2 regions of the Bacillus pacificus genome follow, and region 1 is predicted to be linked to the other one. Evidence: predicted binding sites of a transcription regulator. Region 1 holds the regulator's gene; the other holds the start of a gene.
What was found. Region 1 encodes Rex, which represses fermentation and respiration genes when NADH is low (regulators of the CRP and FNR family bind a similar motif). Its sites were predicted from a motif close to TTGTGAAATATTTCACAA; they were not measured.
Positions count from the first base shown of each region.

Region 2: the regulator Rex is predicted to act here: its motif matches at 1,430-1,447, upstream of adhE (bifunctional acetaldehyde-CoA/alcohol dehydrogenase).

Region 1 covers NZ_CP086328.1:4,804,361-4,808,563, reverse strand. Annotated here, with positions in the region: gene LMD38_RS24660 (ABC-F family ATP-binding cassette domain-containing protein) at 1-1,416, opposite strand, end outside; gene LMD38_RS24655 (redox-sensing transcriptional repressor Rex) at 1,604-2,233, shown strand; gene LMD38_RS24650 (YdiK family protein) at 2,263-2,454, opposite strand; gene LMD38_RS24645 (CPBP family intramembrane glutamic endopeptidase) at 2,451-3,200, opposite strand; gene groES (co-chaperone GroES) at 3,600-3,884, shown strand; gene groL (chaperonin GroEL) at 3,923-4,203, shown strand, end outside.
Region 2 covers NZ_CP086328.1:991,915-996,117, forward strand. Annotated here, with positions in the region: gene LMD38_RS05140 (O-acetylserine dependent cystathionine beta-synthase) at 1-161, shown strand, start outside; gene LMD38_RS05145 (bifunctional cystathionine gamma-lyase/homocysteine desulfhydrase) at 165-1,298, shown strand; gene adhE (bifunctional acetaldehyde-CoA/alcohol dehydrogenase) at 1,557-4,160, shown strand.

The sequences.
Region 1 (4,203 bases):
ATCGAGAATTAATAAATTCGATTTTTGCATCATAAGTTTTGCGAGAGCTAATCGAGCTTTTTGTCCACCACTAAGAGATGATACTGGTTTTAGTACATCATCTCCTGTGAATAAGAAGTTACCTAGTATCGTGCGGATTTCTTTTTCGGGTTGCAGTGGATATTCATCCCATAACTCATTTAAAACACGCTTAGAAGATGTTAAATTGGCTTGTTCTTGATCATAGTAACCAACAGATACATTGGATCCGAAAGAAACATCACCATGTAGTAGTGGTAACTTATTCACAATTGATTTTAATAATGTGGATTTCCCAATTCCATTTGGACCAACTAAAGCAACGCTATCTCCGCGAGTTAAGCGCATTGTTACATGCTCAATAATTGGATCCTTATCATAGCCGATAGTTGCATCCTTTACTTGTAACACATCATTTCCGCTTTGTTTTTCGATATCGAAGTGGAAGGAAGCTGACTTAGAGTCACCTAATGGTCTTGTTAATAGTTCCATACGGTCTAATTGTTTACGACGGCTTTGTGCACGTTTTGTCGTAGATGCACGAGCTATATTTTTTTGAACGAAGTCCTCTAGCTTAGCGATTTCATCTTGTTGTTTTTCATAACGTTTCATTTCTTGCTCGTATAGTGCTGATTTTAAGTCTAAATATTTACTGTAGTTACCAACAAATCGTCTACTTTCTTTATTCGAAATTTCATATACTTGTGTAACAAGTTTATCTAAGAAATAACGGTCGTGGGAAACGATTAATATTGCGCCAGGATAACCTTGTAAATATTGTTCAAGCCATGTTAATGTTTCGATGTCTAAATGGTTTGTAGGCTCGTCCAAAATAAGGAGGTCTGGTTTCGTTAATAATAATTTACCGAGAGCTAATCGTGTTTTTTGTCCACCGCTTAATGTGGAAATCGTCGTTTGGTGCGTTTCAACTGGGAAGCCAAGACCACTTAAAATCGAACGGATATCTGCTTCGTACTGATAGCCACCTTGATCTTTATAATCTAATTGTAATTGGTCATAATCAGCTAATAATCTTTCATATGTAGCCTCGTTTGAAAAGTTTTCTTCTTTTCCCATCTCTTGCTCTAGCCTTCGAAGTTTTGTCTCCATTTGCTGCAAGTGTGTAAAGACGGTTAACATTTCATCCCAAATTGTTAAAGACGTTTCTAAACCGGTATTTTGAGCTAGATATCCAATTGAGACATCTTTCGGTTTTATAATTTCTCCACCATCATGAGATAGCTCACCCGCTATTATTTTTAATAATGTAGATTTTCCGGCTCCATTTCGCCCGACTAATGCGATACGATCTTTCGTTTGAACTTCCAATTTTATGTTTGCAAGAATCGTTTCTGCACCGTATAATTTCGAAAGCGCGTTTACTTGTAATAAAATCAATGTTTTCACCTCAAATAATTTCTTAACTTTGCCATGTTTATATTTCTCAATCATACTAAAAATAGTGTATAGTTTAAAATACAGAGAGAATACTTCTTCTTTCTATTATACAAGGAATTTAATAAGTGCTAAACTTCTGTATTTGATTAAAGCATATGAATAAAGATAGGAAGAGAGGAGAGGTTATATGGAGCAGCAGAAAATTCCACAAGCCACTGCTAAGAGATTGCCTCTATACTATCGATTTATCCAAAACTTATCTTTGTCTGGTAAGCAACGTGTTTCATCAGCCGAATTAAGTGAAGCGGTCAAGGTTGATTCCGCAACGATTCGAAGAGATTTCTCATACTTTGGAGCATTAGGAAAAAAAGGATATGGATATAACGTAAATTATTTATTATCATTTTTCCGTGAAACACTCGACCAAGATGATATAACACGTGTAGCGCTTATTGGAGTAGGTAATTTAGGGACCGCTTTCTTACATTATAATTTCACGAAAAACAATAATACAAAAATTGAAATGGCGTTTGATGTTAGTGAAGAGAAAGTTGGAACAGAAATCGGAGGCATTCCTGTATATCACTTAGATGAATTAGAAGAACGTTTATCAACTGATATACAAGTGGCAATATTAACAGTACCCGCTACAGTAGCGCAATCTGTAGCCGATAGATTGGCAGAAACAAACGTGCATGGTATTTTGAATTTTACACCAGCGCGCTTAAATGTGTCAGAAAATATAAGAATTCATCATATTGATTTAGCAGTAGAGTTACAAACACTCGTTTACTTTTTGAAGAATTATCCACAATAAAACGCAGAGGAAGCGACCTCTGCGTTTTATTATTGTTTTTTCTTTGTAAATTTAACTAAGATGAGGCGAAGTGCCAAATTAAAATCAATCGTTGCCATAACTGCAAATAGTATTGTCCACATATTCCAAATTGTATCTGTTACGTTCGTAATGGCGAAGCGTGTAAAGATACATCCTAGAAGGAAGTACAATGCAGCCATGAACAATGGTGAGTTTCTCATACTAAAAATCCTCCGATAAAGCCTTGCATTTTTTCAGCTTCTTTAATCATTTCCTGAATTTGTTCGTTACTCACTAAAACTTGGGCAATTGCAACTAATGTATTCATTGCAACATGAGCTGCAATGGGAACGATAATACGCTTCGTTTTTACATATAAGAAGGCGAATACGAGACCCATAGCAGTGTATACCAATAAGTGAGTAAAATCAAAATGAATCGCCGCAAATACAAGGGAACTAATGATAGCGGCAATAAAGAAGTTAAACTTCTTATAAAGTGTACCAAATAAAATCTTTCTAAATACGATTTCTTCCAAAATAGGTCCTATTATAGAGATGACGATAAGGAACCAAGGAGTAGTTCTTGCGATATCCATAAGCCTTGCTGTATTTTCAGATCCAGGTTTAATACCTAATACATACATTTCAATCATACCAGCAATACTTTGCGAGAAAAATGCTAAGAAGAAACCGATAAAAATCCAACCAATTGTAGCTGGAACAGTAGAACGCGTTTTATCTAAATGTCTATCACGAATATCTGTTCTAAGTAACCAAAGTACGATACATAATGCAATAAAGAAGCTAATGATTGCCCAGTGACCAGTTATAAGTTGAAATTTCTCTTCCCTAGTAAATCCCCTGTTATCATAAAGTCCAGTTTTCAGGAGAAGTGGTAATCCAGCAATTGATGATAACTGCATTAAGATGTATGTAACGATAACCCACCAATATTGTTTTTTCAAATGGTTTAACCATCCTTTCTAACTCTAGTGTATGAGATAAGGTAGGATAACATGTACATATGCTACCTACGATATAAACCTCTTGAATTATGTTTTTTTCGTAAATCCTTATTTGAAATTATAATAGAAGACAGGAGAAAGTTGTATGTGTAGCGAAAACAACTTAGGGTGTCCCTTCATATTGTAACATACGAGTAGCGGAAACAACGATTCATATGGTAAAGGTAGAAGAAGAGGAACTCTATATAGAAAAGTTTATAGCGTAATTTGCGAAAAAATTATGATTTTTTTACTTGCAAAAGAAATTGAGATTATTTATTATTATAAGTGTGTTAGCACTCGGGTGACCTGAGTGCTAATAAATAAAATTTACATAACAAAATGAGGAGGTTATTGTTCATGCTAAAGCCATTAGGTGATCGCGTTGTAATTGAGCTTGTTCAAGCGGAAGAAAAAACAGCAAGTGGTATTGTATTACCAGACACAGCAAAAGAAAAACCACAAGAGGGTAAAGTTATTGCAGTAGGTACTGGTCGAGTGCTTGAAAATGGTGAGCGTGTTGCTTTAGAGGTAGCAGCAGGTGATCTTATCATCTTCTCAAAATATGCAGGTACTGAAGTGAAATATGAAGGTACAGACTACTTGATTTTACGTGAAAGTGACATTTTAGCAGTTATCGGTTAATTATATAAATCTTAAAAAATCCAAGGGGGTCAATTATTATGGCAAAAGATATTAAATTTAGTGAAGAAGCACGTCGTTCGATGCTTCGCGGTGTCGACACTCTTGCAAACGCAGTAAAAGTAACGCTTGGACCAAAAGGTCGTAACGTTGTTCTTGAGAAAAAATTCGGTTCACCACTTATTACAAATGACGGTGTAACAATCGCAAAAGAAATTGAATTAGAAGATGCATTCGAAAACATGGGTGCGAAATTAGTAGCAGAAGTTGCTAGCAAAACAAATGATGTAGCTGGTGACGGAACAACAACTGCAACTGTATT
Region 2 (4,203 bases), 1.4 Mb from region 1:
CGCAAAAAGAAGGACTTCTTGTTGGGAGCTCTTCAGGAGCAGCATTTCATGCAAGTTTACTTGAAGCAGAGAAAGCGGCGCCAGGTACAAATATTGTAACGATTTTTCCTGATAGTAGTGAGCGCTATTTAAGTAAAGACATATACAAAGGATGGGAATAAAAAATGAGAGCAAAGACAAAGTTAATTCATGGTATTCGCATAGGAGAACCTTCAACTGGATCTGTAAATGTACCGATTTATCAAACGAGTACGTACAAACAAGAAGCAGTTGGTAAGCATCAAGGATATGAATATTCACGTACAGGAAACCCAACACGTGCAGCTTTAGAAGAAATGATTGCGGTATTAGAAAACGGCCATGCTGGTTTCGCATTTGGTTCAGGAATGGCGGCTATTACAGCTACGATTATGTTGTTCTCAAAAGGTGACCACGTTATTTTAACAGATGATGTGTATGGCGGAACGTACCGCGTGATTACGAAAGTATTAAACCGCTTCGGTATTGAGCATACATTTGTAGATACAACAAACTTAGAGGAAGTTGAAGAAGCGATTCGTCCAAATACGAAAGCGATTTATGTAGAAACACCAACGAATCCGTTACTAAAAATTACTGATATTAAAAAAATATCTACTCTTGCTAAAGAGAAAGATTTATTAACAATTATTGATAACACATTCATGACGCCATATTGGCAGTCGCCGATTTCTTTAGGAGCAGACATTGTACTTCATAGTGCAACGAAATATTTAGGAGGTCATAGTGACGTAGTTGCAGGTCTAGTAGTTGTAAATAGCCCGCAATTAGCAGAAGACCTTCACTTTGTACAAAACTCAACAGGCGGCATTCTTGGCCCGCAAGATAGTTTCTTACTACTTCGTGGTTTAAAAACATTAGGAATTCGAATGGAAGAGCATGAAACGAATTCACGTGCAATTGCTGAGTTTTTAAATAACCACCCAAAAGTAAATAAAGTATATTACCCAGGCCTTGAGTCACATCAAAACCATGAACTGGCAACAGAACAAGCAAATGGATTTGGTGCTATTATCTCATTTGATGTAGATAGCGAAGAAACATTAAATAAAGTGCTTGAGAAATTACAATACTTTACGCTGGCTGAAAGTTTAGGAGCAGTAGAAAGTTTAATTTCTATCCCCTCTCAAATGACGCATGCATCAATCCCAGCAGATCGTCGCAAAGAATTAGGAATTACAGATACATTAATTCGAATTTCTGTCGGTATTGAAGACGGAGAAGATTTAATTGAAGATTTAGCACAAGCGTTAGCGTAGTAAAGATGCACTGCTAGTATAGGCAGTGCATTTTTACTACATTATTTTGTGAAATACTTCACAAAATAGACATACACAAATAAAATGATTTCATGTATATTGAATTCATGAAGTGTTACTCACGAACAAACTTGTGAAATGTTTCACAAACAATGAAGTTCATGTAGGAAAGCAATTCTATTTTTTTACGCTAATCGGGACTAATTATGACCTATAGGGCCTTATTTAGTCCAAGATAGCAGAATAGGAGGAATTTACATGGTAGTCAAAGAGAAAATTGTAAATGAAATGCAGGAAGTAAAAGAGATGATTGATACGTTAGTGAATAACGGTCGAAAGGCTTTACAAGCATTAGAAAGTTTTACACAAGAGCAAATTGACAACATTGTTCATGAAATGGCATTAGCAGGTGTTGATCAACATATGCCACTTGCGAAGTTGGCTGTTGAAGAAACAGGTCGTGGTGTATACGAAGATAAATGTATTAAAAATATTTTTGCTACTGAATATATTTGGCATAGCATAAAGAAAGATAAAACAGTAGGGATTATTCACGAAGATCCTCATGAAGAAATAATAGAAATTGCGGAGCCTGTCGGTGTAGTAGCTGGGGTAACACCAGTAACGAATCCAACATCGACAACAATGTTTAAAGCATTAATTGCGATAAAAACGAGAAATCCAATTATTTTCGCATTTCATCCTTCCGCACAAAACTGTTCTATTGCAGCTGCGAAAACAGTATACGATGCAGCGGTGAAGGCGGGGGCACCAAAATATTGTATTCAGTGGATTGAAAAGCCTTCTGTCGAAGCAACGAAACAATTAATGAACCATGAAGGTGTTGCGCTTGTTTTGGCAACTGGAGGGGCTGGTATGGTGAAATCAGCTTATTCTACTGGAAAACCAGCGCTAGGTGTAGGTCCTGGTAATGTACCATGTTATATAGAGAAATCAGCGCATATAAAACGAGCGGTTAATGATTTGATTTTATCTAAAACATTTGATAATGGTATGATTTGCGCATCAGAACAAGCAATTATTGTAGACAAGGAAATTTATGATGATGTGAAAACAGAAATGATTGCAAATGATTGTTATTTTGTAACCGAGGAAGAGAGAAGTAAATTAGAAAAGCTTGTTATTAATGAAAATACATGTGCAGTAAATAGTGATATTGTAGGGAAATCCGCACAGTATATTGCCAAATTAGTTGGAATTACTGTACCTAAAAATACAAAAATGCTTGTAGCTGAAATACAAGGCATCGGAGCCGCATATCCACTATCTCGTGAGAAGTTAAGTCCAGTATTAGCTTGTGTAAAAGCAAATTCATTAGAAGAAGGATTTACATATTGTGAAGAAATGTTAAACCTCGGTGGTTTAGGACATTCAGCAGTTATCCATTCTGTAAATAAAGAAGTGCAAAAGCAATTTGGATTACGTATGAAAGCTTGCCGCCTTATTGTAAATGCCCCTTCATCACAAGGTGGAATCGGTGACATATATAATGGATTTATTCCATCACTTACGCTTGGCTGCGGTTCCTACGGGAAAAACTCGATTTCTCAAAACGTAACAGCGACGCATTTATTAAATATAAAAAGGTTGGCAAATAGAAAAAAGAATATGCAATGGTTCAAATTACCACCAAAAATTTATTTTGAAAAACATGCGGCAGCATATTTAGCAAATATGCCTAACATTTCACGTGCATTTATTGTAACGGATCCAGGAATGGTTGAGCACGGATATGTAGATACGGTCACGCATTATTTACGTAAACATGTAAATGATGTGAAAGTTGAAGTTTTCTTTGAGGTTGAGCCGGATCCATCAGATGAAACTGTGTTTAAAGGTGCAGAAATGATGAGAAGTTTTCAGCCAGATGTAATTATCGCACTTGGTGGTGGTTCAGCGATGGATGCCGCGAAAGGGATGTGGCTTTTCTATGAGCATCCAGAAACAACATTCTATGGAATTAAACAGAAGTTTTTAGATATAAGAAAACGAACATGTAAATATCCGGAATTAGGAAGTAAGGCGCAGTTTGTTGCCATTCCAACAACATCTGGAACAGGATCAGAAGTGACACCATTTGCGGTTATTACAGATAAGAAAAATAATATAAAGTATCCACTCGCGGATTATGAATTAACGCCAGATGTAGCAATTGTTGATCCACAATTTGTAATGACAGTACCACCACATGTAACAGCAGACACTGGCATGGACGTATTAACGCATGCAATCGAGGCGTATGTGTCTGTTTTAGCGAATGACTATACAGATGGATTAGCATTAAAGGCCATTGATCTCGTATTTAAATATTTACCAAGAGCATTTAAAGATGGAAATGATGAAGAAGCACGAGAAAAAATGCACAATGCTTCTGCAATCGCAGGAATGGCATTTGCAAATGCCTTTCTAGGTATTAATCACAGCTTAGCACATAAAATTGGACCAGAATTTCATATTCCACATGGGCGTGCGAATGCAATTCTTATGCCGCACGTAGTTCGCTATAATGCTATTAAGCCAAGAAAACACGCATTGTTCCCAAAATATGAGCACTTTGTAGCCGATGAACGCTATGCACATATTGCGAGAATGCTCGGGCTTCCAGCAAGTTCGACTGCAGAAGGTGTGGAATCACTTGTCAAAGCAATTATTGAGCTCGGAAAAAGTTTAAATATAAATATGAGTATTGCAGGACAAGGAGTTGCTAAAGACCAATTTGAAGAGGTTGTTGGATTATTGGCAGAAAGAGCTTTTGAAGATCAATGTACAACAGCTAATCCAAAATTACCTCTCATTTCAGAGCTGAAAGAAATTTATATGAAAGCATATAAAGGTGAGTAATGATTATGAAAGAGTCGCCATAAAGCGGCTCTTTTTCTTTTGG